4 regions of the Pseudomonas sichuanensis genome follow, and region 2 is predicted to be linked to each of the others. Evidence: predicted binding sites of a transcription regulator. Region 2 holds the regulator's gene; each other region holds the start of a gene.
What was found. Region 2 encodes FliA, which starts transcription of late flagellar genes. Its sites were predicted from a motif close to CTAAAGTTTNNNNNNNNNNNGCCGNTAA; they were not measured.
Positions count from the first base shown of each region.

Region 1: the regulator FliA is predicted to act here: its motif matches at 5,108-5,135, upstream of LOY51_RS23450 (methyl-accepting chemotaxis protein).
Region 3: the regulator FliA is predicted to act here: its motif matches at 6,216-6,243, upstream of LOY51_RS19490 (flagellin N-terminal helical domain-containing protein).
Region 4: the regulator FliA is predicted to act here: its motif matches at 2,966-2,993, upstream of motA (flagellar motor stator protein MotA).

Region 1 covers NZ_CP087185.1:5,201,396-5,209,178, reverse strand. Annotated here, with positions in the region: gene mdaB (NADPH:quinone oxidoreductase MdaB) at 1-193, shown strand, start outside; gene LOY51_RS23460 (LysR family transcriptional regulator) at 339-1,244, shown strand; gene ggt (gamma-glutamyltransferase) at 1,354-3,021, shown strand; gene LOY51_RS23450 (methyl-accepting chemotaxis protein) at 3,101-4,885, opposite strand; gene ypfJ (KPN_02809 family neutral zinc metallopeptidase) at 5,260-6,150, opposite strand; gene pcaH (protocatechuate 3,4-dioxygenase subunit beta) at 6,353-7,072, shown strand; gene pcaG (protocatechuate 3,4-dioxygenase subunit alpha) at 7,084-7,689, shown strand; gene LOY51_RS23430 (cupin domain-containing protein) at 7,744-7,783, opposite strand, start outside.
Region 2 covers NZ_CP087185.1:1,818,417-1,826,199, forward strand. Annotated here, with positions in the region: gene flhA (flagellar biosynthesis protein FlhA) at 1-294, shown strand, start outside; gene flhF (flagellar biosynthesis GTPase FlhF) at 306-1,616, shown strand; gene fleN (flagellar synthesis regulator FleN) at 1,731-2,564, shown strand; gene fliA (RNA polymerase sigma factor FliA) at 2,561-3,301, shown strand; gene LOY51_RS08460 (chemotaxis response regulator CheY) at 3,405-3,779, shown strand; gene LOY51_RS08465 (protein phosphatase CheZ) at 3,798-4,586, shown strand; gene LOY51_RS08470 (chemotaxis protein CheA) at 4,599-6,827, shown strand; gene LOY51_RS08475 (protein-glutamate methylesterase/protein-glutamine glutaminase) at 6,873-7,783, shown strand, end outside.
Region 3 covers NZ_CP087185.1:4,310,280-4,318,062, forward strand. Annotated here, with positions in the region: gene fleQ (transcriptional regulator FleQ) at 337-1,812, opposite strand; gene LOY51_RS19470 (flagellar protein FliT) at 1,979-2,275, opposite strand; gene fliS (flagellar export chaperone FliS) at 2,295-2,696, opposite strand; gene fliD (flagellar filament capping protein FliD) at 2,825-4,210, opposite strand; gene LOY51_RS19485 (flagellar protein FlaG) at 4,294-4,647, opposite strand; gene LOY51_RS19490 (flagellin N-terminal helical domain-containing protein) at 4,723-6,135, opposite strand; gene LOY51_RS19495 (ketoacyl-ACP synthase III) at 6,379-7,308, opposite strand; gene LOY51_RS19500 (flagellar hook-associated protein 3) at 7,578-7,783, opposite strand, start outside.
Region 4 covers NZ_CP087185.1:5,408,515-5,416,297, forward strand. Annotated here, with positions in the region: gene rsgA (small ribosomal subunit biogenesis GTPase RsgA) at 1-746, shown strand, start outside; gene motB (flagellar motor protein MotB) at 1,027-2,046, opposite strand; gene motA (flagellar motor stator protein MotA) at 2,050-2,901, opposite strand; gene LOY51_RS24370 (HDOD domain-containing protein) at 3,032-4,567, shown strand; gene LOY51_RS24375 (rhodanese-like domain-containing protein) at 4,612-5,421, shown strand; gene asd (archaetidylserine decarboxylase) at 5,431-6,294, shown strand; gene LOY51_RS24385 (histidine kinase) at 6,357-7,783, opposite strand, start outside.

The DNA of each region.
Region 1 (7,783 bases), 2.6 Mb from region 2:
TGACCCGGCTGACTTCTTTGAAGGCAAGGGCGTGGACGCGGTGTACTTCCCGTTCCACAAGGCCAACCAGTTCCTCGGCATGACCGGGCTGCCGACCTTCCTGGCGGTGGATGTGATGAAGCGGCCGGATGTGCCGGCGGCGCTGGCGGCCTATGAGCAGCATCTGCAAGCGGTGTTCGGCAAGGCGCAATAAGCGTGCGCAGCCCTTTCGCCGGCAAGCCGGCTCCCACAGAGGCTTGTGGGAGCCGGCTTGCCGGCGATGGGCCGCACAGCGGCCCCTTGCACGGCGCCGACGTAGCAGCTATGAATCAGTTCGACATTCAATCTAGGCCACTCGCGTGAAAACCCGCTCCGAAGAACTCCAGGTATTCGTCGCCGTCATCGATTGCGGTTCGATCTCCGCCGCTGCCGAGCAGATCGGCCAGACCCCGTCGGCGGTCAGTCGCACCTTGTCGCGCCTGGAGGGCAAGCTGGGCACCACGCTGGTCAACCGCACCACCCGGCGCATGGACCTGACCGAAGAAGGGCGCTTCTTCCTCGAACGTTCGCGGCAGATCCTCGAGCAGATGGACGACATGGAAGAGCGCCTGTCGATGCACCGCCAGACCCCGTCCGGGCGCCTGCGCATCAATGCTGCCGGGCCGTTCATGCTGCACGCGATCCTGCCCTGGATCAGCGAGTTCCGTCAGCAGTATCCCGATATCGAACTTGAACTGAACACCGACGACCTGATCATCGACCTGCTGGAGCAGAGCACCGACGTAGCCATCCGCATCGGTGAGCTGGCCGACTCCAGCCTGCATGCCCGGGCGCTGGGTTGCAGCCCGGTGCAGGTGCTCGCCAGCCCTGCGTACCTGGCCCGGCACGGCACCCCGCAGAACGTCGAGGACCTCGCCGAGCATTGCCTGCTCGGTTTCAGCTCCCCCGAGTCGCTCAACCAGTGGCCGCTGCGCCACGCCCAGGGCGAGCACTGGGCGATCCGCCCGCAGTTGCTCGCGTCCAGCGGCGAGACCCTGCGCCAGCTGGCCATCGCCGGGGAAGGCATCGTCAGCCTGTCGCACTTCATGACCCACGAAGACATCCGTGCCGGCCGCCTGCAGGTGCTGCTGGCGGAGCACAACAACGGCTATCGCCAGCCGATCAATGCGGTCTACTACCGCAATACCCAGCTGGCCCTGCGCATTCAGTGCTTCCTTGATTTCATCCAGGCCAAGCTGGCGGCGTACGCCTGCGCAGTTGCCTGAATGCGACAACTGCTGCCCGTCGGCGGCGGAAATTTCCTACGGTGTTTGCTTAGTCGGAGCGCTTCGGCCTTAATGACTGATCAACAAAAACAACACCAAGGAAGTGCCCATGCGTCTTGTCATGTTCCAGCCATTGGCCCTCGGGGCCGCGATCCTGAGCTGTTCCTCTGCTTTTGCCGTGACGCTGGAAGGCGGCGCGGTAGCCGCGCCTGATCAATATGGCGCACAGGTGGCCGCCGATATCCTCAAGAAGGGCGGCAACGCGGTGGACGCCGCCGTCGCCACGGCCTTCACCCTCGCCGTCACCTACCCCGAGGCCGGCAACATCGGCGGCGGTGGTTTCATGACCCTGTTCGTCGACGGCAAACCGTACTTCCTCGACTACCGCGAAGTGGCCCCCAAGGCCGCCACCAAGACCATGTACCTGGATGACAAGGGCGAGGTGATCGAGAACCTCAGCCTGGTCGGCGTGCGTGCAGCCGGCGTGCCGGGCACGGTGATGGGCCTGTGGGAGGCGCATCAGAAGTTCGGCAAGCTCAAGTGGAGCGAGCTGCTCACCCCCGCCATCGGCTATGCCAAGAACGGCTTCAAGATTGCCCAGAAGCAGTACCAGTACCGCGACGACGCCCAGGGCCTGTTCAAGACCGCCACCAATTTCAATGATTACTTCGGCAGCATGAAGGTGGGTGAGCTGTTCAAGCAGCCGGAGCTGGCGCAGACCCTGGAGCGCATCGCCGACAAGGGCGTCAGCGAGTTCTACCAGGGCAAGACCGCCGACCTGCTGGTGGCGCAGATGCAGGCCGACAAGGGCCTGATCACCAAGGAAGACCTCAAGGACTACAAGGCGCTGTGGCGCAACCCGATGGCCATCGACTGGCGCGGCAACGTGGTCTACACCGCGCCGCCGCCGAGCTCTGGCGGCGTCGCCCTGGCCCAGCTGCTGGGCATCAAGGAAGACCGTGCGGCCGACTTCAAGGGCGTCGAGCACAACTCGGCCAAGTACATCCACCTGCTGGCCGAAATCGAGAAGCGCGTGTTCGCCGACCGCGCCGACTACCTGGGTGACCCCGCCTTTACCCAGGTGCCGGTGGACAAGCTGGTCGCCAAGGACTACCTGGCCAAGCGCGCGGAGCAGGTCAACCCGAACGCGATCTCCGAGACCGACAAGGTCAAGCCGGGCCTGGAGCCGCACCAGACCACGCACTTCTCCATCGTCGACAAGCAGGGCAACGCGGTGAGCAACACCTACACCCTCAACCTCGACTACGGCAGCGGCGTGGTGGTGAAGGGCGCAGGCTTCCTGCTCAACGACGAGATGGATGACTTCAGCGCCAAGCCCGGTGCGGCCAACGCCTTCGGCGTGGTGGGCGGTGACGCCAACGCCATCGCCCCGGGCAAGCGCATGCTCTCGTCCATGAGCCCGACCCTGGTGACCCGTGACGGCAAGGTGGTGCTGGTGGTGGGCACGCCGGGCGGTTCGCGGATCTTCACCTCGATCTTCCAGGTGATGAACAACCTGTATGACTACAACATGCCGCTGGAGAAATCGGTGGCGGCGCAGCGGGTGCATCACCAGTTGCTGCCCAAGGACACCATCTATTTCGACAGCTATGCGCCGCTCACCGGCAAGGTGGCCGATGACCTGAAGAAGATGGGTTATGTGCTGGAGGATCAGGGCTGGGAGATGGGCGACATCCAGGCGATCCGGGTTACCGGGGAGAAGCTGGAGACCGCGTCAGATCCGCGTGGGCGGGGCGTGGGGATGATCGTCAAATAGGGCAGGGGTGAAATGATCGCGGGGCAAGCCCGCTCCCACGACCTGTGGGAGCGGGCTTGCCCCGCGATGCTTTTGTGGGTCAGACGCGGAACTGGCTGACCAGTGTCTGCAGGTGACCACCCAGGCGCGCCAGCTCCACGCTGGAGGCCGCGGTTTCATCACTGGCCGCAGCGGTCTGCTCCGACACATCACGCACATTCAGGATGCTGCGGCTGATCTCTTCGGCCACGGCGCTCTGCTGCTCGGCGGCGGCGGCGATCTGCTGGTTCATCGACTGGATATTCGACACCGTACTGGTGATGTTCTCTAGCGAACTACCGGCCTTGCGCGCCAGTTCCACACTGCTGTCGGTCAGGCTACGGCTGCCGTTCATCGCTTCGGCGACCTCCTGGGTACCGTGCTGCAGGCTGGCGATCAGGCCTTCGATCTCCTCGGTCGACTGCTGGGTGCGCTGGGCCAGGCCGCGCACTTCGTCGGCGACCACCGCAAAGCCACGCCCGGCTTCACCGGCACGGGCAGCTTCGATGGCGGCGTTGAGGGCCAGCAGGTTGGTCTGCTCGGCCACCGACTTGATCACATCCATCACGCTGCCGATCTTCTGGCTTTCCTGCTGCAGCAGGGTCATGGCGTCGGTGGAGCGTTTGACTTCCTGAGCCAGGCGTTCGATCTGGCTGATCGCCTCACCCACCACTTTGTCGCCGCCGCGGGCTTCACCGTCGGCATTGGTCGCGGCAAAGGCCGCTTGTTCGGCATTGCGCGCCACTTCCTGCACGGTGGCGGCCATTTCGTGCATGGCGGTGGCCACCTGGTCGGTCTCGACCTTCTGGCTGTTGGCACCGGCGCTGGTCTGCTCGGTCACCGCCGACAGCTCTTCGGCTGCGCTGGCGATCTGGGTGACGCCGTCGCGGATACCGGTGATCAGTTCGCGCAAGGTGGTGCCCATGCGGCCGATGCCCTGTTGCAGCACGCCGAGCTCGTCGCGGCGGGTCACGCGCAGGTTCTGGGTGAGGTCGCCGCCGGCGATCTGCTCCACGGCCTGCAGGGTTTCACGCAGCGGGCGGGTGATCTGACGGGTGATGATCACTGCCGCCAGCACGCCGACCAGCAATGCCAGCAGCGTGGCGGTGATCTGCAGGCTACGGGCCTGGGCGCTTTCGATGTCGCGGCGCTCAAGCTGGATCTGGTACAGCGCGTCGCTGCGCTTGACGATGTCGGCGCCCTGCACGGTCATTTCGGCGCGGGCGGTGGCGATGCTGGCCACGGCGTCGCGGAACTGGCGCACGGCGTCACGGTAGCTCTGCACCGATTGCTCGAACTGGCGAAGGCGCGTGGCTTCGTTGGGCAGCTGGCCCTTGAGGTTGTCGGCTTCGGCCAGCGCGGCATCCAGCTGGCGCAGGGCGGCTTGCTCGTTGGCCGCGCTGTTGTCGGCGATGTAGCCACGCACGTCGATGCGTACCTGCAGCAGTTGCTGGCGCGCCTTGCTGATCAGCTGGTACTGGGCCAGGCGCACGCTGTCGCTCTCGGCGCGCGCCATGACATCCTGGCTCAGGGTGTCCATGGCTTCGTCAGCCTTGATGGCCGAGGCGGTCATCACTTCACGGGCGGCCAGCGAGGCCTTGTAGCCTGTGCGCATTTTGTTAAGCGAGACTTTGTACTCGCTGATGGTCTGGCCCAGCTCACGCAGCAGCTTGACGTTCTCGGGGCTCTTGAAGGTGCTGACCAGGTATTCCTGCTGCTTGCTGAATGCGTCCAGCTTGGCCTGGGTGTTGGCCGCCGCTGTGTCGTCGCCGTTGGCGATCATGTATTGCAGGCGGGCGATGCGCAGGTCGGTCAGGTCCTTGTTGAGCTGGCCGATGTCGCCCATCCAATTGCTGCGGTCGATCAGGCTGCCCAGGCTGTTCCAGCCGGTCAGGGCCAGCAGGCCGGTCAGTACCAGCACCAGGCCGAAGCCCAGGCCGAGTTTGAGGTTGACGCTGATGTTGGCGAACCAGCTGTTCATGCACGCTCTCCCAGAAAATGATTTCGCTCACTTGATCTCAATCGCTGGGCGTTATTGTTGTGGGAGCCCCGCTGATTCGTGCAGGGGTTATCGGCAGGGCAGGGGCAAGCTGAAACGCTTTTTCAGCAGATTTGTAACTGCCTGAAAACGTTTGCGTTTATTCGAAATCATCGCGGGGCAAGCCCGCTCCCACGCGGTGGACCGCCCCAAAGCGTGGGAGCGGGCTTGCCCCGCGATGATCAAAGGCTACGGCTGGAGAAGGTATCGCACTGGTTCACATCGCCACTGCCGAACCCGGCCTTGAACCACCGCACCCGCTGTTGCGAGGTGCCGTGGGTGAACGAGTCGGGTACCACACGCCCCTGGCCCTGTTGCTGCAAGCGGTCGTCGCCGATGGCATTGGCGGCGTTCAGGGCTTCCTCCACGTCCCCCGGTTCCAGCCAGTTCAGGCGCTTTTGCGCTTGGTAGGCCCAGACGCCGGCCAGGCAGTCGGCCTGCAGCTCCTGGCGCACCAGCAAGCCATTGTCGCCTTCCAGGCGCTGGCCGCTGCGGCGAGCGGCGTCGACCTTGGCCGAGACCCCGAGCAGGGTCTGCACGTGATGGCCGATTTCGTGGGCGATCACATAGGCCTGGGCGAAGTCGCCGGCGGCGGCGAAGCGGGTTTCCATTTCGCGGAAGAAGCTCATGTCCAGGTACACGCGCTGGTCGGCCGGGCAGTAGAAAGGCCCGACCGCCGCCGAGGCGAAACCACAGGCCGAGTTGACCTGGCCGCTGAACAGCACCAGTTTCGGGTCGCGGTACTGTTTGCCAGCCTGGGCGAACAAGGCTTTCCAGGTGTCTTCGGTGTCGCCGAGGATCGAGGCGACGAACGCCGCCTGTTCGTCGTTGGCGGGCGGTGCCTTGCTGCCGACATTGGCTGGGGCAGTCTGTTGCTGCTGGTCCATCTGCCCGGCCAGCTGGCCGAGGATCTGCAGCGGGTCCTGCCCGGTGAGCCAGCCGATGCCGACGATCAACAGGATGGCACCGAGCCCCAGGCCCTTGCCGCCGCCGAAACGCATGCCGCCGCCACCGCCACCTTCGCCGCGGGCATCGACCACGTTGTCGCTGCGTCGGCCTTTTCGCCATTCCATGTGCTGCTCTCCAGTTTTTTGAAACATGAAGTCAAAAGATTAGTTCAGCGCCGCGCTGGCCGTAGAGGTAAGCGCAAGAGCATAACCAAATGGTTATGCCTATGACCGCTGAATTCAATATTCATCCCGTCGTACCTGCCGGAAACTGCAAGTCCGCCTGCCACGCCCAGGCGACTTCATAATTCCAAAAGAGGTAACCGGCATGCCTGCCCAGGACACCAGCCGTTTCGTGATCCGTGATCGCAACTGGCACCCCAAGGCCTTCACCCCCGACTACAAGACCTCGGTCGCCCGCTCGCCGCGCCAGGCGTTGGTGAGCATCCCGCAGTCGATCAGCGAAAGCACCGGCCCGGACTTTTCCCACCTGCGCTTCGGCGAGCATGACCACGACCTGCTGCTGAACTTCAACAACGGTGGGCTGCCGATCGGCGAGCGGATCATCGTCGCCGGCCGCGTGGTCGACCAGTACGGCAAACCGGTGCCCAACACCCTGGTGGAAATGTGGCAGGCCAACGCGGGTGGCCGTTACCGGCACAAGAACGACCGCTACCTGGCGCCGCTGGACCCGAATTTCGGTGGCGTCGGTCGTTGCCTGACCGACCGCGACGGCTACTACAGCTTCCGCACCATCAAGCCTGGCCCGTACCCATGGCGCAACGGCCCCAACGACTGGCGCCCGGCGCATATCCACTTCTCCGTCAGCGGCCCGTCGATCGCTACCAAGCTGATCACCCAGCTGTATTTCGAGGGTGACCCGCTGATCCCGATGTGCCCGATCGTCAAGTCGATCGCCAACCCGGATGCGGTCGAGCGGCTGATCGCCAGGCTCGACATGAGCCACGCCAACCCCATGGATTGCCTGGCCTATCGCTTCGACATCGTCCTGCGCGGCCAGCGCCAGACCCACTTCGAAAACCGCTGAGGAGCACCGTCATGCCTATCGAACTGCTGCCGGAAACCCCCTCGCAGACCGCCGGCCCCTACGTACACATAGGCCTGGCCCTGGAAGCGGCCGGCAACCCGACCCGCGACCAGGAAATCTGGAACCGCCTGGCCAAGGCCAATGCCCCGGGTGAGCACATCCTGCTGATCGGCCAGGTGTACGACGGCAATGGCCACCTGGTGCGCGATTCGTTCCTGGAGATCTGGCAGGCCGACGCTAACGGCCTGTATCAGGACGACTACAACCAGGAGAACGTCTTCAACAGCTTCGGCCGCACCGCCACCACTTTCGATGCCGGTGAATGGACCCTGCACACGGTCAAGCCGGGTGTGGTGAACAACGCCGCGGGCGTGCCGATGGCGCCGCACATCAACATCAGCCTGTTTGCCCGGGGCATCAATATCCACCTGCACACGCGGTTGTATTTCGATGACGAGGGCGAGGCGAACGCGAAGTGCCCGGTGCTCAACCTCATCGAGCAGCCGCAGCGGCGCGAGACGCTGATTGCCAAGCGCTGCGAAGTGGAGGGGAAGACGGCGTATCGCTTCGATATCCGTATCCAGGGGGACGGGGAGACGGTGTTCTTCGACTTCTGAGGTTTCAAGACCAGCAAAGGCCGGCTCCCGCAGGAGCCGGCCTTGCGACAAGTCTCAGCCCTTGACCGGGTTCAGGTCGAACGCATCGGCCTGG
Region 2 (7,783 bases):
CCAAGGTTGGAACAGATCTTGCTCAATAGTTTGCAAAGGGCCGGGCAAGGTCAGGAAGACGGTGTTCTTCTTGAACCGAGCATGGCCGAAAAGCTTCAGCGCTCGTTGATCGAGGCGGCCCAGCGTCAGGAAATGCAGGGCCAGCCGGCCATCCTTCTGGTGGCGGGCCCGATCCGCGCCATGCTGTCGCGTTTCGGTCGCCTGGCTGTACCGAATTTGCATGTTTTGGCGTATCAGGAAATACCTGACAACAAGCAAGTCACCATTGTTGCCACCGTGGGCCCCAACGGCTGAGGTAGTGGGTTATGCAAGTTAAGCGTTTTTTCGCCGCCGATATGCGTCAGGCCATGAAGCTGGTTCGTGATGAGCTTGGCTCCGATGCCGCCATCATCGGCAACCGGCGCATCGCTGGCGGTGTCGAGTTGACGGCCGCGCTGGACTACAAGCTGTCCGCCCTGGCCCCACGGGTGCCCAATGCCGAGCTCGAGGACGAGTTGCGCAAGACCCAGTCGCGCATTGTCACCGCCCAGGCTGAAATCAGCGGGCGCAACGAAATCGGCGAGGGCAACCGGCAGTTGTTCGCCGGCCAGTCGCTGACCGCTTCCGAACCGCTGGTCGAGCCGCATGTCGACGTGCCTGCGGCGCCTGCCGCACCGGCTGCCGCGCCGGTCGACCCGCGCCTGTTCGACGCCATGCGCTCGGAGCTCACCGGCCTGCGCGAGCTGCTTGAAGTGCAGCTCGGTTCGCTGGCCTGGAGCCAGCTGCAAGGTAACAAGCCACAACAGGCCAACCTCTGGCGCCGCCTGCAGCGCTTGGGCTTGTCGGGCGGGCTGGCCCGCGAACTGCTTGAGCTGACCGCCGAAATCGAAGAGCCGCGCCACGCCTGGCGCATGGTCCTGGCGCACCTGGCGCGGATGATCGACGTGCCCGAGGTCGAGCCGATCGAAGAGGGCGGGGTGATCGCCATGGTCGGCCCGGCCGGCATGGGCAAGACCACTACCCTGGCGAAACTGGCCGCACGCTATGTGCTCAAGTACGGCGCGAGCAATATCGCCCTGGTGAGCATGGACAGCTTCCGCATCGGCGCCCAGGAACAGCTGAAAACCCTGGGGCGCATCCTCAATGTGCCGGTTACCTACGTCGACCCGGGCGAGTCCCTGGCCCAGGCGCTCGAACCGCTGCTGCGCAAGCGCGTGGTGCTGATCGATACCGCCGGCCTGCAGGCCAGCGACCCGGCGCTGCGCATGCAGCTGGAGACGCTGGCCGGGCGTGGCATCGCCTCGAAGAACTATCTGGTACTGGCCACCACCAGCCAGAAACAGGTGCTCACCGCCGCCTACCACAGCTACAAGCGCTGCGGCCTGGCCGGTTGCATCCTGACCAAGCTCGATGAAACTGCCTGCCTCGGTGAAGTGCTGAGCCTGGCCATCGGTCACGAATTGCCGATTGCCTACCTGACCGACGGGCCACGCATTCCGGATGACCTGCAATTGCCGCGTAAACACCAGTTGGTGAGCCGCGCGGTGAGCGTACAGATGCAGGACGAGCCCAGCGAAGAGGCCATGGCCGACATGTTCGCTGATCTCTACCACAACCCCGGCAAGCGGGCGGGGTGAAGGTGAACACTGTGCAAAGTACCTACATCATGGGGTTGCCCGGCCTGGCCGCGGCGCTGAGCATCAAGCCCCTCATGTGGCCTGGGTCCAAGCAAGACAAGGTAAACAACAGACATGGGTAGCATGCATCCCGTACAGGTGATCGCCGTCACCGGTGGCAAAGGTGGCGTCGGCAAGACCAACGTTTCAGTGAACCTGTCCCTGGCGCTGGCCGAACTCGGCCGCCGGGTCATGCTGCTCGACGCCGACCTGGGCCTGGCCAATGTCGACGTGCTGCTGGGCCTGACACCCAAGCGCACCCTGGCCGACGTCATCGAGGGCCGTTGCGAGCTGCGTGACGTGCTGCTGCAGGGGCCGGGCGGGGTACGCATCGTGCCGGCCGCCTCGGGCACCCAGAGCATGGTGCACCTGGCACCGGCCCAGCACGCCGGCCTGATCCAGGCGTTCAGCGAAATCGGCGACAACCTCGATGTGCTGGTGATCGACACCGCCGCCGGGATCGGCGAATCGGTGGTCAGCTTCGTGCGTGCGGCGCAAGAGGTGTTGCTGGTGGTCTGTGACGAGCCTACCTCGATCACCGATGCCTACGCCCTGATCAAGCTGCTCAACCGCGACTACGGCATGAACCGTTTCCGCGTGCTGGCCAACATGGCGCAGAGCCCGCAGGAAGGGCGCAACCTGTTCGCCAAATTGACCAAGGTCACGGATCGCTTCCTCGACGTCGCCCTACAATACGTCGGCGCCGTGCCTTACGACGAATGTGTGCGCAAGGCGGTGCAGAAGCAGCGGGCGGTCTATGAGGCCTTCCCACGGTCCAAGTGTGCGCTGGCCTTCAAGGCCATCGCGCAGAAGGTCGACAGCTGGCCGCTGCCAGCCAACCCACGCGGGCACCTGGAGTTTTTCGTCGAGCGTCTGGTGCAGCCCACCAGCGCGGGGCCAGTGCTATGAGTGCGAGCGGCTTCAAGATGTACAGCAAGGCGTCGAAGGACGCCCAGTACGAGCTGGTCGAGCGCTACGCGCCGCTGGTCAAGCGCATCGCCTACCACCTGCTGGCGCGCCTGCCGGCCAACGTGCAGGTCGAGGACCTGATCCAGGCCGGCATGATCGGCCTGCTGGAAGTCGCCAACAAGTACGACGCCAGCAAGGGCGCCAGCTTCGAGACTTACGCCGGCATCCGCATCCGCGGCGCCATGCTCGACGAGGTGCGCAAGGGAGATTGGGCACCACGTTCGGTGCACCGCAATACGCGCATGGTCAGTGACGCAATGCGCTCGGTTGAAGCAAGAACTGGTCGCGACGCTAAAGATCACGAGGTTGCTGCCGAACTCCAATTGAGTCTCGATGATTACTACGGGATTCTGAACGACACCTTGGGCAGCCGCCTGTTCAGTTTTGACGACCTGTTGCAGGACGGTGAACACGAAGGTTTGCACGAGGACGGGGCCAGCGGCCAGCTGGAGCCATCGCGTGACCTGGAAGACGAGCGCTTCCAGCGCGCCCTGGCCGAGGCGATCGCCAACCTGCCGGAGCGTGAGCGCCTGGTGCTCGCGCTGTACTACGACGAAGAGCTGAACCTCAAGGAAATCGGTGAGGTACTGGGGGTCAGCGAGTCACGTGTCAGCCAGTTGCATAGCCAGTGCGCGGCGCGTTTGCGCGGCCGCCTGGGGGAATGGCGGGCACGCTGAGCCCGGGTTCGATGCAGTCGTTTTTTGCTCTACCGAATTGATTGACTGCGCGCTCGGCGCCGAGCGCGTTTAAGACTGCTTGGAGGTCTACTTGAACAAAGACATGAAAATCCTCATCGTTGACGACTTTTCGACGATGCGGCGGATCATCAAGAACCTGTTGCGTGATCTGGGGTTCACCAATACCTCGGAAGCTGACGACGGCAACACCGCGTTGCCGATGCTGGAAAGCGGCCACTTCGATTTCCTGGTGACCGACTGGAACATGCCGGGCATGTCCGGTATCGAACTGCTGCGCAAAGTCCGCGCTGACGAGCGTCTGAAGCACCTGCCGGTGCTGATGGTGACCGCCGAAGCCAAGCGTGAGCAGATCATCGAAGCGGCCCAGGCCGGGGTAAACGGCTATGTGGTCAAGCCTTTCACCGCCCAGGTGCTCAAAGAAAAGATCGAGAAGATCTTCGAACGCGTCAACGGCTGAGTCACCTCAGGGGGCGCCATGGAGTCAACCAACAACTCGCTGGGTGAGTTCGAATCAACCCTGAAAAAACATGCCCAGGAACTGGTCGAGAGCCTCGAGCGCGGCCGTTTCGGCGATGCGGTGCAGCTGATTCATCAGCTCAACCAGACTCGCGACCGGGGCTTGTATCAGGAAGTCGGCAAACTCACCCGTGAACTGCACAGTGCGATCGTCAGTTTCCAGATCGATCCGGCGATGCCGCAGGCCGAGGAGGTCTCGCAGATCACCGATGCCACCGAGCGCCTTTCATACGTGGTGCGCCTCACCGAAGGCGCGGCCAACCGCACCATGGACCTGGTGGAGGAGAGCACGCCGGTGCTCAACACCCTGGCCAGCGAAGCCCAGGACCTGTCCGCCGATTGGCAGCGCTTCATGCGCCGCGAAGTGGCGGCGCCGGAATTCCGTGAGCTGGTCAAGCGTGTCGACAGTTTCCTGGCGCACAGTGCCGAAGGCAACCGCAAGGTCGCCGGGCACCTCAACGATATCTTGCTGGCTCAGGACTATCAGGACCTGACCGGCCAGGTGATCAAGCGGGTTACCGCGCTGGTCACCGAAGTAGAAAGCAATCTGCTCAAGCTCGTGCTGATGGCCAGCCAGGTCGACCGCTTCGCCGGTATCGAACATGACCACCAGCAGCTGCGCGCTGAAAAAGATGAAGAAAAACATCCGACTCGGGGTGAAGGTCCGCAGATTCATGCCGATAAGCGTGAAGACGTCGTGTCCGGTCAGGACGATGTCGATGATCTGCTGTCCAGCCTGGGTTTTTAAGGAGCACGTTTAATGAGCTTCGGCGCCGATGAAGAAATCCTTCAGGATTTCCTGGTAGAGGCCGGCGAAATCCTCGAGTTGTTGTCCGAGCAACTGGTCGAGCTGGAAAGCCGGCCCGATGATGCGGACCTGCTCAATGCGATTTTCCGCGGTTTCCACACTGTAAAAGGGGGCGCCGGCTTCCTTCAGCTCAACGAACTGGTGGAGTGCTGCCACATCGCCGAAAACGTGTTCGACATCCTGCGCAAAGGTGAGCGCCGGGTCGACGCGGAACTGATGGACGTGGTGCTTGAAGCGCTCGACACGGTCAACAGCATGTTCGGCCAGGTGCGTGAGCGTACCGATGTCACCCCGGCCACCCCGGAGCTGCTGGCGGCGCTGTCGCGCCTGGCCGAACCGGGTACCGCCCAGGCACCCGCCGCCGTGGTCGAGGCCGAGCCTGTGGTCGAGGCCAGCGCCGAGCCGGACATCACCGACACCGAGTTCGAGCAACTGCTCAATTCGCTCGACGCGGTCAAGGCCGAAGCCGAGCTGCATGAGCAGATGCAAGGCGAGGCGCCGGTCACCGGCGGTGACGAGATCACCGACGCCGAGTTCGAAAACCTGCTCGACCAGTTGCACGGCAAAGGCCAGTTTTCGACCGAAGTGGCGGCCAGCGAGCCGGCAACTGCCGCTCCCGCTGCAGCCAGCGACGAGATTACCGACGACGAGTTCGAGTCGTTGCTTGACCAGTTGCACGGCAAGGGCACCTTCGCCGTCGATGCACTGCAGGGCGCTGCCGCGCCGGCTGCAAGTGCCGCGCCTGCTGCTGGGGGCGATGACATCAGCGAGCATGAATTCGAAGCACTGCTGGACCAGTTGCATGGCAAGGGCAAGTTCTCCGCTGATGCGGCGGTTGCCGAAGCACCCGCTGCCGCCGTGGCGACCGCGCCCAAGGCAGAAGCAAAGCCTGTGGCCAAGCCTGCACCTGCGCCAGCTGCCGCACCGGCCCCGGCTGCTGCCGCCAAGCCGGCCGCTGCGGCTCCTGCCCGTGCCCCGGCACCGGCCGCCGAGAAGCATGGCGCCAGCGAAGCGGAAACCACGGTGCGGGTCGACACTGCGCGCCTGGACGAGATCATGAACATGGTCGGCGAACTGGTGCTGGTGCGTAATCGCCTGGTACGCCTGGGCCTGAACAGCGGCGACGAGGCCATGTCCAAGGCCGTGTCCAACCTCGACGTGGTCACCGCCGACCTGCAGACCGCGGTCATGAAGACCCGCATGCAGCCGATCAAGAAGGTCTTCGGTCGCTTCCCGCGCTTGGTTCGTGACCTGGCGCGCCAGCTCAAGAAAGAGATCAACCTGGAACTGGTCGGTGAAGAGACCGACCTCGACAAGAACCTGGTCGAGGCCCTGGCCGACCCGTTGGTGCACTTGGTGCGCAACGCCGTCGACCATGGTGTAGAGATGCCCGACGAGCGCGAAGCTTCGGGCAAGGCCCGTACCGGCCGCGTGGTGCTGTCGGCGGAACAGGAAGGCGACCACATCCTGTTGTCGATCTCCGACGACGGCAAGGGCATGGACCCAAGCGTGCTGCGTGCCAAGGCCGTCGAGAAGGGCCTGATGGACAAGGACGCCGCCGACCGCCTGAGCGAGTCGGACTGCTACAACCTGATCTTCGCCCCGGGCTTCTCGACCAAGACCGAGATCTCCGACGTGTCCGGCCGCGGTGTCGGCATGGACGTGGTGAAGACCAAGATTTCCCAGCTCAACGGTTCGATCAACATCTTCTCGGCCAAGGGCCAGGGCTCGAAGATCGTCATCAAGGTGCCGCTGACCTTGGCGATCATGCCGACCTTGATGGTGATGCTGGCCAACCAGGCGTTTGCCTTCCCGCTGGTCAACGTCAACGAGATCTTCCACCTCGACCTGTCGCGCACCAACGTGGTCGACGGCCAGGAGGTGGTGATCGTCCGCGACAAGGCGCTGCCGCTGTTCTACCTCAAGCGTTGGCTGGTCCAGGACCAGGCGCACGAGGAGCAGCACGAAGGCCACGTGGTGATTCTGTCGGTGGGCACCCAGCGCATCGGCTTCGTGGTCGACCAGTTGGTGGGGCAGGAAGAAGTGGTGATCAAGCCGCTGGGCAAGATGCTGCAGGGTACCCCGGGCATGTCCGGCGCCACCATCACCGGTGACGGCCGTATCGCGTTGATCCTCGACGTTCCGAGCATGCTCAAGCGTTACGCCGCCCGGCGTATTTGATTTCGGTGGCGCGCCCTGGCGGGTGCGCCACCTAATGGAGTGTTTATGGCAGTCAAGGTCCTGGTGGTGGATGATTCCGGTTTCTTCCGCCGCCGTGTCTCGGAAATTCTCTCGGCCGACCCGACGATCCAGGTCGTGGGCACCGCGACCAATGGCAAGGAAGCTATCGACCAGGCGCTGTCGCTCAAGCCCGATGTCATCACCATGGACTACGAAATGCCCATGATGGACGGCATCACTGCGGTGCGGCACATCATGCAGCGCTGCCCGACGCCGGTGTTGATGTTCTCCTCGCTGACCCATGAAGGCGCCCGCGTTACGCTGGATGCGCTGGATGCCGGTGCAGTGGACTACTTGCCGAAGAATTTCGAGGACATTTCGCGCAACCCGCAGAAGGTCCAGCAAATGCTGTGCGAGAAGGTTCACACCCTTGCACGCAGCAACCGCCGTTTCGGCGCCTATTCCAGCCCGGCGCCGGCCGCAGCGCCTGCACCGGCCAGCAGCCACGCCCCGGCCAGCAGCTTTGCCGGCAGCGCGCCTGCTCGCCCGGCCGCGCCGGTGCGCACCGCCGCGCCTGCGGCTGCCCATTCGCCAGCACCCAAGCGCAAGCCTTACAAACTGGTGGCCATCGGTACCTCCACCGGCGGCCCGGTCGCGCTGCAGCGCGTGCTCACCCAGCTGCCTGCCAGCTTCCCGGCGCCGATCGTGCTGATCCAGCACATGCCGGCGGCCTTTACCAAGGCCTTCGCCGAACGCCTGGACAAGCTGTGCAAGATCAGCGTCAAGGAAGCCGAGGACGGCGACGTGCTGCGCCCGGGCCTGGCCCTGTTGGCGCCTGGCGGCAAGCAGATGATGGTCGACGGCCGTGGCACGGTGAAAATCCTGCCGGGCGACGAGCGCCTGAACTACAAGCCTTGCGTCGACATCACCTTCGGCTCCGCCGCCAAGTCCTATGG
Region 3 (7,783 bases), 2.5 Mb from region 2:
GCTGTTGGTCCGCATTGGTCGGAGGGGTGACAAAAAACTGTCCCCTGGCCCTTTATGCTAGCCAAAGCAAAACGCATGCCTGCTTTAAGCTGGCGGGCGCTGCGGAATCGGTTTTGTCTGGGCGGACTTTTTGATGAATGCCAGCGCCACTCCGGCAGCTCAGCGAGCGTGGCATAGCCAGAGGCATCGTGCTCTCTCGCACGGCCTTCCGTCGCAGAATCGATTGCTGCCAGCAGTAAAGCGATAACCGTGGCACAGATGGGGATGCAGGCTACCAGTACCAGTCACTTCGCGGGCATGCCCGTGAAGTGACTGGTACTGGCGCAAGACCGGGCGTCAATCCTCCGCCTGGTCCTCGCCGCCCTGGCGGCTCATGCCGTACTTGCGCATTTTCTCGACCAGGGTGGTACGACGAATACGCAAACGTTCAGCCGCACGCGCAACGATACCGTTGGCATCGTCCAGCGCCTGCTGGATCAGACCCTGCTCCAGGCTGCCAAGGTAGTCCTTGAGGTCCAGCCCTTCTGGCGGCAGCATGGCGTGGTTGGCGAAGTTCGGCGTATGGCCGTTGATGGCCACGCGCTCTTCGAGGTCGCTGCGCAGGCTGTCCACCAACTGCTCGTCCTCGTCGTCGACATAGCGGAACTTCTTGGGCAGCTCCGACACGCCAATCACCCCATACGGATGCATGATCGCCATGCGCTCCACCAGGTTGGCCAGCTCGCGCACGTTGCCCGGCCATCCATGTCGGCACAGCGACATGATCGAGGCAGAGTTGAAACGGATCGAGCCGCGCTTCTCGTGCTCCATGCGCGAGATCAGCTCGTTCATCAGCAGCGGGATGTCTTCGACGCGCTCACGCAGCGGGGCCATCTCGATGGGGAACACGTTGAGGCGGTAGTACAGGTCCTCGCGGAAGGTCCCGTCCTCGATCATGTTCTCGAGATTCTTGTGGGTGGCGGCAATGATGCGCACATCGATGCTTTGCGTCTTGTTGCTGCCCACGCGCTCGAAGGTGCGCTCCTGCAGTACCCGCAACAGCTTGACCTGCATGGGCAGCGGCATGTCGCCGATTTCGTCGAGGAACAGCGTACCGCCGTTGGCCAATTCGAAACGCCCGGCACGGCTGGTGATGGCCCCGGTGAAGGCGCCCTTTTCGTGGCCGAACAGTTCGCTTTCGAGCAGCTCTGCCGGAATCGCCCCGCAGTTGACCGGCACGAAGGGTGCCTCACGGCGCTTGGAGTGGTAGTGCAGGTTGCGCGCCACCACCTCCTTGCCGGTGCCGGACTCGCCGAGGATGAGCACGCTGGCGTCGGTGTCGGCCACCTGCTGCATCATCTGCCGCACATGCTGGATGGCACGGCTGGTGCCTACTAGGCTGCGGAACAGGTTGGGCTCGCGCTGACGGCCGCGCTCGCGGGCCTGGTCGTACATCTCGCGGTACACCTGGGCGCGGTGCAGCGAATCGAGCACCTGGCTGTAGCTCGGCGGCATCTCGAGGTTGGACAGCACGCGACGGCGCAGCTCCTCGGGGAACTCGGCAGAAGAAATATCGCCCAGCAACAGCACCGGAAGGAACTCATCCCACGCCGCCACTGTCTTAAGGAGCCCCAGCACACTGGCCGGCGCCTTCACTGCCCCGATCAGCACGCACAGCACTTCGCGGCTGGAGGCAAGAGACTCGACCGCCTGCTGCCAGTCATCACTGGAGCACGGGAGGTTTTCTTCGCCGAGAAAGTTCAGGACCACCGCCAGATCGCGGCGGCGAGCGCTGTCGTCATCGATCAGGAGAATCTTGGTTTCACGCCACATGCAATAGCAACTTCCCTAGTCATATCGGCGCCCGGCGGGCGTGCGCGACATCATCCCGACTGAATGGTCAGTGTTCGGACGTCTGAATTTCGAAAACAGCCACTAGTTAAGTCAAAAAGGCCTGCATAGTCAAATTTATGGCGCCTTTTCCCCAGTTCGGTGCATCTTAACTGAACAAATGGTAAACCTTCGACGCATTCTTTGCTTGATTGATCTGCGTCATTTCATCGGCGATGGCCTGCCGCTCGCCCATTGTAACGTCGAGCAGTTCGCGATAGACGTGCAGCAAGTCTTCAAGACGCGCCTTGACCACCGCTTCGTCCAGTGCCGGCGCCTTGAGCATGTCGTCGATACAGCCACGGCAGCTCTCATCGAGCCTGCTGATCGCGTCCCAGTCCCGCGCGCCCAAGGCGGCGAGCAACGCTTCACGGGTTTCGTCGAATCGTTGCAGCTCGCAATTCACCTTGCTCTCCCCCACCGGCTCAGCCGGCATGCTGTGCGTCGGCGATGGCATCCCAACCACTCTTGACGGTGATCAGCAGTTGCGCAACTTCGTCGATGATCGCCGGATCGTTGTCGATATTGGCCTGCATCAAGCGATTGGTCATGTAGGCGTACAGGCTGGAAAGCTGCTCGATATAGGCCGGGTCGTGGCTCTTCTGCGCATCCAGGCCGTCGCTCAGGCCGATAATGATGTCGATCGCCTTGCCCAGCATCAGGCCCTTCTCGGCGATGTCGCCACGGGCCAGTGCGCCCTTGGCCTGAGCCATGCGATCGAGCCCACCTTCCATCAACATCTGCACCAGGCGATGGGGTGTGGCTTCGGAAATCTGGGCATGGGAATTGACCTTCTGGTACTGACGAAGGGCTCTCATGGGATTCATCTTGCGACCTCGTAACGGGCAAAAAACTTAAGGTTCGATAGTCCCTGTATCGGGCCGGATGGTCAAAACTTTACCGGCCGGTGCAAAAAGGCCGGGCATCAGGCCCGGCCATTCGCATCAATCACTGATTACTTGTCGCTCTTGGCGTTGTTCAGGGCGTTGAGCGTGCCCAGCACGTTGTTCTGCTGCTGGCGCAACTGGGTGACCAGGGTGTCCATGTTGTTGTACTTGTCCTGCAGGCTCTTTTGCAAGGCCTCCATGCGCGTGTCCAAGGTGTCTTGTTCGGACTTGAGCTTGGTCAGGCTTTCGGTCAGGGTCTTGCTGCGCTCGGCCAGGGTGCCGGTGGCGGCCTTGGCGTAGGGCTCGGTGACGCTCTGCAGGCGCGCGATCAAGCCGTCCTTGCCGTTGAAGATGCTGGTAAGGTCAGCGGCGTTGGTGGCAGCGGCTTTATCCCACTTCTTGTCATCCAGGCTCAGCGCACCGCCGTCCTGGGCGGTCGTGACGCCAAACGCAGCAAGCGACTTCAGGGTGCCGTTGCCGGACAGTGCATTCATCTCTTCGCGGATGGAGGTCATCAGCGCACGCATGGATGCATCACCGGTAAGGGCTGCCGCAGTCACGGTGCCGTCGGCATTCTTGGTGACCCTGGTCTCCGCGTTGACCACTTTGATCAATGCGTTGTAGGTGTCGATGAAGCCCTTGAGACCCGACTTCAATGCAATCGAACTGGTGGTCAGGGAAAGCGTGGTTGGCGTGATATTGCCTTTGGTATCTTCCGGCGACGTGCCTACCAGCTTGATGTTCAGCCCACTCACCGCATCGGTGATGTCATTGCTCTTGGACTTCATAGCAATGCCATCGAGCGTATATTCGGCGTTCTTGGGCTTATCCACCTCGGTATACCCGAGGTCGACACCCGAGTTCCCGCCCAGGGTGATCTCGGAGCCCTCGCCCATCTTGGTGGACGTAATCACCAGGCGCGAACCCGAGGCATCGGTCAGGATGTTGGCACTGAAGCCCGCCGTGCCGTACTGGCTGTTGATGTTCTCACGCACGTCTTGCAGCGTGGCCCCCGGGGGAATGCTCACGTCGTGAGCCTTGCCGTTCTGGGTGATGGTCAACTTGGTGGTACCGGTCGTGGCGTTGACCACGCTGGTCGCGCCACCGGCGTACACCTTGGTGGAGACCTTGGAAGCCGACGCCAGCTGGGTCACCACCAGGTTGAAGGAGCCGTTGGCCGCGCCCGCCCCTGCGGTGATGGTCGCAACCTTTTCATCCGAGGACTTCAAGCTCAGGCCACCGAAGCTGTTGCCGGTGGTCATGCTGGTCAGGGCGCCACGGAAGGCATCCAGCGCTGCCTGGATCTTGCCGATAGAGGACAACGTGGTGGTTGCCTTCAGTGTCTGGGTATTGATCTGTGTCTGCTTCGGCGCCTTTTGCGCGTCCACCAGAGACTTCACAATCGCCTGGGTATCGATGCCCGATCCGATACCGCTGACTGTTGTACCTGCCATCATTGCTCTCCTTGTTCAGTAGCTGCCGGATCCTTGGCGGATAAATCCATCAAATGACCGACAGCAACAAAAATCATGCCAGCCTATGCCTTGCCGTCGAACAGCAGGCTGCCAGCTTCGCTGAGGCTTTGTGCCAGCTTCAGCGCGGTTTCCGACGGGAGCTGGCGGATCACGTCACCGGATTCGGTGGCGATGACCTTGACCACTACCTGGCCGGTTGAATCATCGATGGAGAAGTCCAGCTTGCGCTGGCTCGACTGGACGAAATCGCGGATATCGCCCACCGCTTTCTCCAGGTCCTCGCGGGTGTGCGGCTTGTCTTCAGAAGGCGCAGCCTCCTGCACCTTGACAGGCGCCACCACCGGGTCCTTGGCCGTCGCTGCTGCCTGGGGCGGCATCGAAGGGTACATCTGGTTCAACTTGACACTCATGTCCATGCTTCGAACTCCTCATGTCAAAAAGGTGAAAGGGCACGTAAACGCGCCCTTCCACCTCTTACTCAGGCGCCTGAATTACTGGAGCAGTTTCAGGACCGAGGATGGCAGCTGGTTAGCCTGCGACAGGATCGCAGTCGAAGCCTGCTGCAGGGTCTGCTGCTTGGTCAGCTCTGCAGTTTCCGAAGCGAAGTCCACGTCCTGCACGGTGGAGCGGGCAGCGGTGGAGTTCTTCTGGATGTTCTGCAGGTTGTCGACGGTGGTGGTCAGACGGTTCTGGGTAGCACCCAGGCCCGAACGGACGCTGTCGATCGAACCGATGGCCTTGTCGATAACGGCCAGGGCGTTCTGAGCCTTGGTGGCGTCGGTGACGTCGGTTTGCGAGATGGTGGTCTTGGCCGAGGTAACGGTTGCAGCACCGAACAGAGCAGTAGCGCCGCCCAGCGAGAAGCCTTTGGCCGAGTCCAGCGAGACCTGACCGGTGACGACGATGGCAGCAGCACCCAGAGCAGCAGGAGTAGCGAAGTTGCCGGAGCCGTCTTTGGCAGCGATCGAGATGTTGGCCTGGGCGTTGGCGTCAGCACCCGAGAAGCTGATGTTCTCACCGGTGTCCGACTTGATGCTCAGGGTTTTCTTGACTTCGTCGTAGTTGACACTGATACCCAGCTTGGCAGCGTTGGATTTCAGCTGGTCGGCCAGGCCGGCCTTGTCAGTCACGCCCACGAAGTCAACAGTGCCGCTGGAACCGACAGACAGCTTGAAGTTGGCCGGAGTAGCGCCGGTTACGTCCAGTTGCAGTTCGGTGCTGGCGGATGCGGTCAGACCACCGATCGAGCCGTTCAGGTCGCTGGCGATCTGCTTGGCGGAGGCACCAGCAGCGTAGGCGACAGTGGCGGTTTGGCCGTTGCCGGTAACGGAGAGGCTGCCAGCAGCCAGGCCGCTCGCGCTCGGGGCGATGGCGGTGGACTTGACCTGCTGCGAACCGATGTTGCTGGCAGCAACGTTTTCCAGGCTCAGGTTGATGGTTTCGTTGGCGTTGGCGCCGACCTGGATGGCCTTGGTGCCGTACGAGCCGTCCAGCAGCTTCTGGCCACCGAAGGTGGTGGTAGCGGAGATACGGTTCAGCTCGGAAGTCAGAGCCTGGTATTCGTCGTTGTTCGACTTACGGTCGTCGGCGCTCAGGGAGCCAGTAGCCGAGGACAGAGCCAGGGTACGCATTTTTTGCAGGATGTCGGTCGAAGCCTGCATCGCGCCTTCGGCGGTCTGGGCGATCGAGATACCGTCGTTGGCGTTCTTCACTGCCTGGCCCAGGCCGTTGATCTGGCTGGTCAGACGGTTGGCGATCTGCAGGCCGGCAGCGTCGTCTTTGGCGCTGTTGATGCGCAGGCCGGAAGACAGGCGCTGCATCGAAGTGGTCTGGGCGGTGCTGGCCTTGTTCAGGTTAACCTGAGTAGTAACCGAAGCAATGTTGGTGTTTACAGTTAAAGCCATGACGAAATCCTCGTTGGATGGGTACTGCGGCTTCCGGCCCTGGCATCCGCCGGGTATGGCCTAGAGAACCTTCGTAATGTTTATCGTCGTTTGCGGGGGTTGCTTGAGGGCATTTGCAAAAAAAAAATGCCATCACGCTGCCACCCCCACGAAATCAGGGGCTTATGGCTTTTCAACACGTATTCGAAGGCAAAAAAAAACGCCTGGCGGAACACGCCAGGCGCTTTTTTTGACCGTGCCGGATCAGCCGCGATAGAGAATCGCCGAGCCCCACGACAGGCCCACGCCGAAGCCACTGATGGCCACGCGCTTCCAACTGCTGTCGAGCATGTGCTTCTGCAGCAGCAGCGGCACGCTGGAGGACACTGTATTGCCGGTTTCGAGCATGTCCTTGACGAACTTCTCCGGGTGTTGCTCTTCAAAGCGTCGCGCCACCGCATCGACGATCGCCGCGCTGCCCTGATGGATGCAAAAGGCATCGATATCGGCCGACTGCAGGCCGCTGGCATCGAGCAGCTCATGCAGGTGCGCCGGCACCTTGATCAGGGCGAAGTTGAACACCTGGCGGCCGTTCATGAAGAAATTGCCGTTAGTGACCTTCAGGTGCTCGGCACCGGAACCGTCAGTACCGAAACGCGCCTCACCCAGCTGCCATACCGCGTCCTCACCCATCCAGGTGGCGGTGGCGGCATCGCCGAACAGCATGGTGGTGTTGCGGTCTTCCGGGTCGACGATCTTCGAATACGGGTCGGCGGTAATCAGCAGGCCGTTCTTCAGCCCCGCCGCCTGCATGAAGCCCTTGATCGCATACAGGCCATAGACGTAGCCGGAGCAGCCCAGCGAGACGTCGAACGCCGCCACCCGGGTGGACAGGCCCAGCTTGTGCTGGACGATGGCCGCGGTGTGCGGCAGCCCTTCTTCGTCACCGTTCTGGGTGACCACGATCAACACATCGATCGACTGCGGGTCGAGCTCGGGGTTGCTGGCGAACAAGGCACGGGCGGCCTCGACGCACAGGTCGGAGGTTTCTTGCTCTTCGGCCTTGCGCGGCAGGAACGACGCGCCGATCTTGCCGAACATGAACTCTTCGTCCTTGCCGAACTTCGCACCCTGGACGTAGTTGTCCAGGCCAGCGGTGGGCACGTAACTCGCGATGCTTTTGATGCCAATCATTCTGGCTTCCCAATGAAAACAGGCAAAGACCGCCACTCGGTGAATTGAGGGCGCCCACTACCGGGTCCGTGACATACCGACATCGGGCAGGTCACTGGCGAACCGGTAACAAATTGCTGCAGCAGCTGCCGCATAGAATACAGGGAAGATGCGCGATTTGACTCATTGGTCACACTCATTTATTGCCAACTGCCGCTCAGCGCCGTGCGCCAGGCACAAAAAAGCCCCGGCAGCACGGGGCTGGCCGGGGCTTTTGACTACCCGCTCAGTTACATCTGATTGAACAGGCTCAGCTTGGAGATCTGCGTGAAGCTCAGCTGCGAAGCCTGCAGCATGGCTTGATGCAGCGCCAGCATGATCGACGCATCGGCCATGTCGGTGTTGCCGATGGCGGCCTGGGTGGCCTTGTTGGCGGTGGTCAGGCTGGTGTTTTCCTGGCGCTGGATATCGAGCGAGTTACCACGCGCACCGATGG
Region 4 (7,783 bases), 2.4 Mb from region 2:
GCATCGGCGTGATCGTCGCCCAGATGCCGCGCAGCACCGAGCTGTGCCGGCCGAACAATCATGGCCAGCTCAAACCGGTGGCGGCCAACGTAGACCTGATCGTCATCGTCTTCGCACCCGCGCCGGAACCGCACCCCAACCTGATCGATCGCTACCTGGTGGCCGCCGAGCATGCCGGTATCCGCCCACTGCTGCTGCTCAACAAGGCCGACCTGATCAACGACGAAAACGCCCCTACGCTCAACGCCATGCTCGAGGTGTATCGCGGGCTCGGCTACCCGTTGCTGGAAGTATCGGCCCACCAGGGCGATGGTATGCAGCGCCTGCAACAGACGCTGGATGGCCATATCAGTGTGTTCGTCGGCCAGTCGGGGGTGGGCAAGTCGTCGCTGGTCAACAGCCTGCTGCCTGACGCCGGCACCCGCGTAGGCGACCTGTCCGAATGGTCGGGCCAGGGCACCCACACCACCACCACCGCGCGGCTCTATCACTTCCCTAACGGCGGCGATCTGATCGACTCCCCGGGTATCCGTGAGTTCGGCCTGGGCCATGTCAGCCGTGACGATGTGGAAGATGGCTTCATCGAGTTCCGCGAGCTGATCGGCCATTGCCGCTTCCGCGACTGCAAGCACGACCGCGAACCGGGCTGTGCATTGCTCAAGGCACTGGACGAGGGCAGCGTGACGCAGCAGCGGATGAACAGCTACCGCTCGATCATCGCCAGCCTGCCGCAAGACAGCTACTGAGGCTGCGGCAGAGCGGCGGGTTCACAAGCCCTGTGGGAGCGGGTTCACCCGCGAAGCAGGCGACGCGATGCATGGCACCGGCTTCGCCGGTGTTCGCGGGTAAACCCGCTCCCACATGGATCGCGCTAACTTGAAGCAGCATCGTACCTGTGGGAGCTGGCTTGCCAGCGATGAGGCCAGCACTGACAACATAAGACAGTTGCTCCCACAGGCCTTTCACAAAGCAGAACGCCCATGACTGCATAGACAATCACGGGCGTTTTGCCTGGCAGCAACCGGCTTACTGGTTCTTCTGCTCGTCCATCTTCAACACACCATCCTCGAAGATGTTCAGCTTTTGCCGCAACTCGCGAGGCTGCATCGGGTCCTGCGGCGCCGGAGCGGCGGCGCCTGGCGCACCCTGGGCCGGCGGCGTCGCTTGCGGCTGGGCCTCAGGCGCACCCTGCTCACCCTGCTCACCCTCGATGGTGCGCTGGGCCTTCTTGGTCAGGACGATGATGTCGATACGGCGGTTGACCGGGTTGAACGGATTCTTGCGGTCGAACAGCGACGACGACGCATACCCCACCACACGCGCCACCTGCTCATCCGGGTAACCACCCGCGACCAGCGCACGACGCGCAGCGTTGGCACGGTTGGCCGACAGCTCCCAGTTGCCGTAGTCGCCAGTGCCGGAATACGGCTTGGCATCGGTGTGGCCACTGATGCTGATCTTGTTCGGCACTGCCTTGATGGTGTCGGCCATGGCCAGCAGGATGTCTTCGAAGTACGGCTGCAACCGCGCACTGCCAATGTCGAACATCGGCCGGTTCTCGGCGTCCATGATCTGGATGCGCAGGCCGTCCTGGGTGATCTCGAACAGGATCTGGTCCTTGAACTTCTGCAGTTGCGGGTTTTCCTCGACCTTGTTCTGCAGCTCCTGCAGCAGCAGCTCCAGGCGCTCGCGCTCGACCTGCTCGGCCATGGTCTCGACCTTGTCCTTGTCCAGCTGGATGCTGGTATCAGGCGTCGGCTCGGACTTGGTCTCGGGGTTGATGGTCTTCTCGGGTGCCAGCTGTGGCGAGCCACCCAGGTCGATGATGTACGGCGTGCCGCTTTCGGAGAAGCCGATCGGGTCCTTGAAGTAGCCGGCAATGGCGATCTTCTGCTCGGGCGTGGCGGTGGAAAGCAGCCACAGCACGAGGAAGAACGCCATCATCGCCGTGGCGAAGTCGGCGAAGGCGATCTTCCAGGCGCCGCCATGGTGGCCTCCACCGAAGCGCTTTACGCGCTTGATGATGATGGGCTGATTGTTTTCCATGGCTTAGCGACCGCGGACCGCTTGTTCCAGCTCGGCGAAGCTTGGACGGTGCTTGGGGTACAGCACCTTGCGCCCGAACTCGACAGCCAGCGAAGGCGGCATGCCCGAGGCGGAAGCGACCAGCGAAGCCTTGATCGACTCGTACAGGTTGAGCTCTTCCTTGGCATCGTGCTCCAGGCACTTGGCCAGCGGGCCGAAGAAGCCGTAGGCGGCCAGAATACCGAAGAAGGTACCGACCAGCGCCGCACCTACGTGCAGACCGATCGACGCCTGGTCGCCGTCGCCCAGCGACGCCATGGTCACCACGATACCCAGTACCGCTGCGACGATACCGAAGCCGGGCATGCCGTCAGCGATGCCGTTCACCGCGTGGGACGGGTGCTCCAGCTCTTCCTTCATGCTCAGCAGCTCCATGTCGAACAGGCCTTCGAGCTCGTGGGGAGCCATGTTGCCGGTGGACATGATGCGCAGGTAGTCGCAGATATAGGCGGTCATGCGTTCATCGCCCAGTACGGCGGGGTACTTGGCGAAGATCGGGCTGGCGGCGGCGTCTTCGATGTCACCTTCGATGGCCATCATGCCTTCGCGGCGACTCTTGTTGAGGATCTCGTATACCAGGCCCAGCACTTCCAGGTAGAAAGTATGGGTGAATCGGCTGCCGAACATCTTCAGCGACTTCTTGACCACATGCATGGTCATGTAGCCAGGGTTGGCCTGAAGAAACGCACCGAACGCGGCGCCGCCGATGATCAGCACTTCGAACGGCTGAATCAGCGCCGCGATCTTGCCGTGGGAAAGCACGTAGCCGCCGAGCACGCTCGCGAATACGACGATGATGCCGATAATTTTAGCCATAGGTTCAAAGCACTTGCTGTCGTGGTCAGGGTCGGGGACGGGAGCTTTAAAACTCTTCTTCTACTTATCGGCACAACTGCGCCAGACTATAGCCACTCATCGCGAAAAGCCAGTTCGGACTGATGTCAAAATGCCAATTGAAACCAAGGTGCCAAGTAAGGTTCCCGCGACGCTAGAGGCCTGGATAAAGCTGCTCGATGGGGTGCGCCTGCCGGTGCCCAAAGAGAGCCACGACCAGGTGGTCAAGGCCATCGCCGACAGCCGTCGCTCGCTGCGCGAGATCGCCGAACTGCTGCAGGACAGCCCCGCCCTGGTGCTGTGCGTGATGCGCGAGGCCAACCATCCGGCCAGCCCCAGCCAGGCCGACCCCGCCGAAAGCCTGGAAGTTGCCCTGAATCGCCTGGGCCTTGAACGTACCAGCCAGCTGCTGGCACGCCTGCCCACCCTGCCCGGCGACGACATCCCGCCGGTGCTGCGCCAGTTCCTGCTGATCAGCCAGCATGCCGCGCAACAAGCCAACGGCCTGTTCGCCAGCCGCCTGGCGCGGCTGTGGCAGGACATCCACTGGGGCAGCCTGCTGTTCCTCTCGCCGCTGTGGCCGCTGGCCCTGGCCTACCCGAAACTGCTGGACACCTGGGAGCTGCGGGTTATCCACAAGGGCGAGGACGCAGCCACGGTCGAGCATGAACTGTTCGGCGTGCGCATCATGTCGTTGTGCCAGGCCGTGGCCGAGCACTGGCGCCTGCCTGGCTGGGTCACCCAGGGCTATCGCCTGCTGATCGACGAACGCGAGCAACTGGCCCAGGTACTGGCCATCGCCCGCGAACCCGAGCCCCTGGCACAACAGCAGCGCCTGGACGAGGAGCCGGCCCTGCGCCGCTGGTTCAACCAGCCGCCCAACACCGTCTTGCTCGCCAATGGCCTGGCGCTGGCGGCCCAGGTCGGTTGGGACAATCCGCACCTGCTGCGCTGGCAACTGCTGACCGCGCTGTACCTGCAGACTTCGCTGGAAGATGTGCAGCAGCAGGTCCACCAACAGGCCGCCGCCAGCGCCCGCCACCATGCGCGCCACGCCTTGTTCCACCCGGCCGAAGCGCTGATCTGGCCCTGGCACCAGCGCCGCCCGCACCCGGACATGCTCACCCCGCCGCCGCCCAGCGCCGAAACGCTGGCGCACTGGCGCACGCTGTGCCAGGAACTGCTGGCCCAGCCAAGCCCGTTCTCCAACACCGTGCACCTGGCCACGCAAGCGCGCGAGGCGCTGCTGGCGTGCGGCATGCAGCGCATCATGCTGCTGAGCCTGGACAAGGCCAGCGACTACCTGCGCGTGCAGCAGACCGCCGGCCTGCCCAAGGAGGCAGACGCCATGGCGCTGGCGATCGGGCAGAACAAACTGCTGCAAAAGCTGATGAGCAAAGCCGGGCAACTGCGCCTGACGCCGGAAAACCACGCCCAGTTCGCCGCACTGCTGCCGGCCCCGCTGCGGGCGTTCTTCCGTAGCGAGCACCTGTTGCTGCGCTCACTGGCCGTCGGCGAGCAGGTGCTGATGCTGGCGGTGGTCGACCAGGGCGGCAAGCCGCTGGCCGATGTCAGCGTGCAAGCCTTCGGCAAGACCGCGCAATGCATCGAGCGCGCCCTGGCCGTGTTTGCCAACCGCAACGCCTGAGCCTTGCGCTACAATCGCTGCTCTTTCCACCCTGGAGACCGTGGATGACTGACTTTTCCGGCTTGCCCCTGGTGATCGAAGCCGAGGACCTGCTACCGCGCCTGGCTTCGCCACAGCTGATCCTGGTCGACCTGAGCAGTGCCAATCGCTACGTCAGCGGGCACATCCCAGGGGCCCGCTTCGTCGAGGGCAAGCGCACCCAGCTGGGCCAACCACCAGCACCCGGCCTGCTGCCGGCACTGGGCGACCTGGAGAAACTGTTCAGCGAGCTCGGCCACCGCGACGATGCCGTCTATGTGGTCTACGACGATGAAGGGGGCGGCTGGGCCGGGCGCTTCATCTGGCTGCTCGACGTGATCGGCCACCCGCACTACCACTACCTCAACGGCGGCATCCAGGCCTGGCCGGCGGACAAACTGTCCACCGAGGCGCCGGCGCCCGCCAGCAACCCGGTACGCCTGCAGTTGCACAGCGAACCGACCGCCACCCGCGAATACCTGCAAAGCCGCCTGGGCGCCGACGACCTGGTGGTCTGGGACGCCCGCGGCCCGCAGGAGTTCAGCGGCGAAAAAGTCCTGGCCGCCAAGGGCGGGCACATCCCCGGCGCGATCAACTTCGAGTGGACCGCCGGCATGGACCTTAACGACCACCTGCGCATCCGCAAGGACATCGCGCAAGTGCTCGAACAACTGGGCATCACCCCAGACAAGGAAGTGATCACCCACTGCCAGACCCACCGCCGCTCCGGTTTCACCTACCTGGTGGCCAAGGCCCTCGGTTACCCACGCATCAAGGCTTACGCCGGCTCGTGGAGCGAATGGGGCAACCACCCCGACACGCCCGTAGAAGTTTAAGGACGCTCAATGAAATCCCGTTTGTTCATCATCAGCCAGCACCTGCTGCCGCACCACTTGCTGTCGCGCCTGGCCGGCTGCGTCGCCGAATGCCGCGCGCGCTGGTTCAAGAATGCCTTCACCGCCTGGTTCGCCAAGCGCTACCAGGTCAACATGTCCGAAGCGCTGGTCGAAGACTTGACTGCCTACGAGCACTTCAATGCCTTCTTCACCCGTGCCCTCAAGCCCGGCGCCCGCCCGCTGGACGAGACCCCCGGCGCCATCCTCTGCCCGGCCGACGGCGCGGTCAGCCAGCTCGGCCCGATCGAGCATGGCCGCATCTTCCAGGCCAAGGGCCACAGCTTCAGCGCCCTTGAGCTGCTGGGCGGCGACCCGGCCCTGGCCGCACCCTTCATGGGCGGCGAGTTCGCCACCATCTACCTGTCGCCCAAGGACTACCACCGCGTGCACATGCCGCTGGCCGGCACCCTGCGCGAGATGGTCTACGTGCCGGGCCGGCTATTCTCGGTCAACCAGACCACCGCAGAGAACGTCCCCGAGCTGTTCGCCCGCAACGAGCGCGTGGTCTGCCTGTTCGACACCGAACGTGGGCCGATGGCGGTAGTGCTGGTTGGCGCAATGATCGTCGCCTCGATCGAGACCGTCTGGGCCGGCCTGGTCACGCCACCGAAGCGCGAGCTCAAGACCTTCCGCTACGACGAAGCCAGCCGCGCGCCGATCCACCTGGAGAAAGGCGCCGAACTGGGTCGCTTCAAGCTGGGCTCCACGGCGATCGTGCTGTTCGGGCCAGAGCAGGTGAAGTGGGCTGAAAACCTCGGCGCAGCCTCTGCCGTGCGCATGGGTGAACTGCTGGCGCAGCCAGCCCAGGCCTGATTCGCCGCGGCAATGAAAAAGGCCCTGCATCTGCAGGGCCTTTTCTTTTGGTGCATGGCGTATCAGGCGCGGCGTTCGTGCATCCGCGCCAGCTGGCGTTCCAGCATCGACGGGTACGGCTCCATCAACCGCTCCACGCAGCTCGCGCCCTCGGGGCTGGCAATCGGGCGGATCCGCGCACGCTGGCGCACCAGGGCATCGTCGCTGATGCGCCGTTCCACCAGCAGCAGGTTGCGGCTGTGCTGCGACAGCGCCAGGGCGTCCTGGGCCTGTTCGGTCATCAGCAGGTCAACCTGGTCCAGGCCCTGCAAGTCATCGGCCAGCACCAGGCCCAGTTGCAGTTGCAGGGTGATGCCGCTGTCGGCCACCTCGATCTGCAGGGCATGGCCCAGGGCACGCAACAGCTCACCACAGCAGATGGCGTTGGTCAGGTAGTCCTCGCCAGAGTCGCGGCTGTGGAACAGCAGCAGGGTGCCGCCGTCGCTCAGCGTGTGCACTTCGCCTTCATACAGCGAGGCAGCCTGGTCGAGGCAGTCGTTGTAGCGCTCCAGCAGCTCGGCCAGGCGGGTGCGCGGCAGGCGGCGCAGTTGCTCCTGGGAGCCCAGCTGGACGGCCAGCACGGCGCTGCTCTGGGGCTCGTTCGACTCGACGGCGATCGGCTTGGCGGGGGCGGCTTCTTCGTCCATCAGGCCGGCAAAGGCTTCGTCATCGTCTTCAGCCTCGTGCACGGCGGGCCTGGTGCGCGGGGCGGCCTTTGGCGCTACCGGCGCGTCGTCGAAGTCGTCTTCTTCCTCGACCTCTGGCTCCGGCGGCGGTGGCGGCGCGAGGCGGGCGTGCAGCTGGCGGGCCAGGTCGCCGATTTCGTCCTGGCGGTCGATGGCCGGGGTGTAGGGATGCGGGTCGCGCAGCCAGACCCGCAGTTGCAGCAGCGGGGTGGAGATGAAACGGCCCAGGCGCAGGCTCAGGGTGAGGGCCAGCGCCAGCAGGATGGCGGCAAGGATGCCCATGCTCTGCAGGCTGATCAGCATCGGCTGCTGGAACTGGCTCATGTCCAGGCTGATGCGCAGTTGGCCGGCGGTCACGTCCTGGAAGGTGATCTTGGTCTGGTACACCCCTTCTGCCTCGCCCAGCAGGCTGTTGCGCGGGCGCTGGCCGGCCTCGGCGAGGATGCGGTTGTCCACGCTGTAGATGGCGGCGTGCGCCACCAGCGGGTTCTTCACCAGGTTGCCGAGCAGCACATTGAGGCTGAGGATGTCGTTGGACACCAGCAGTTCGGTGGCCGAGGTGGCGGTCTGCGTGGTCAGGCTCTGGCCAACGGCATCGGCCTGCTCATGCATGGCCTGCTTGAACTGCAAACCCATCACGCAGGCATAGATCACCAAGGCCAGGGCCACCAGGAAGATGTTATGGCTGGCGATACGCAGGGCCAGGGGGATTCGGCGCTGGCTGAGGGCTCGGTAGATCATCAGGAAGAAGTTGTCGGTTTTGA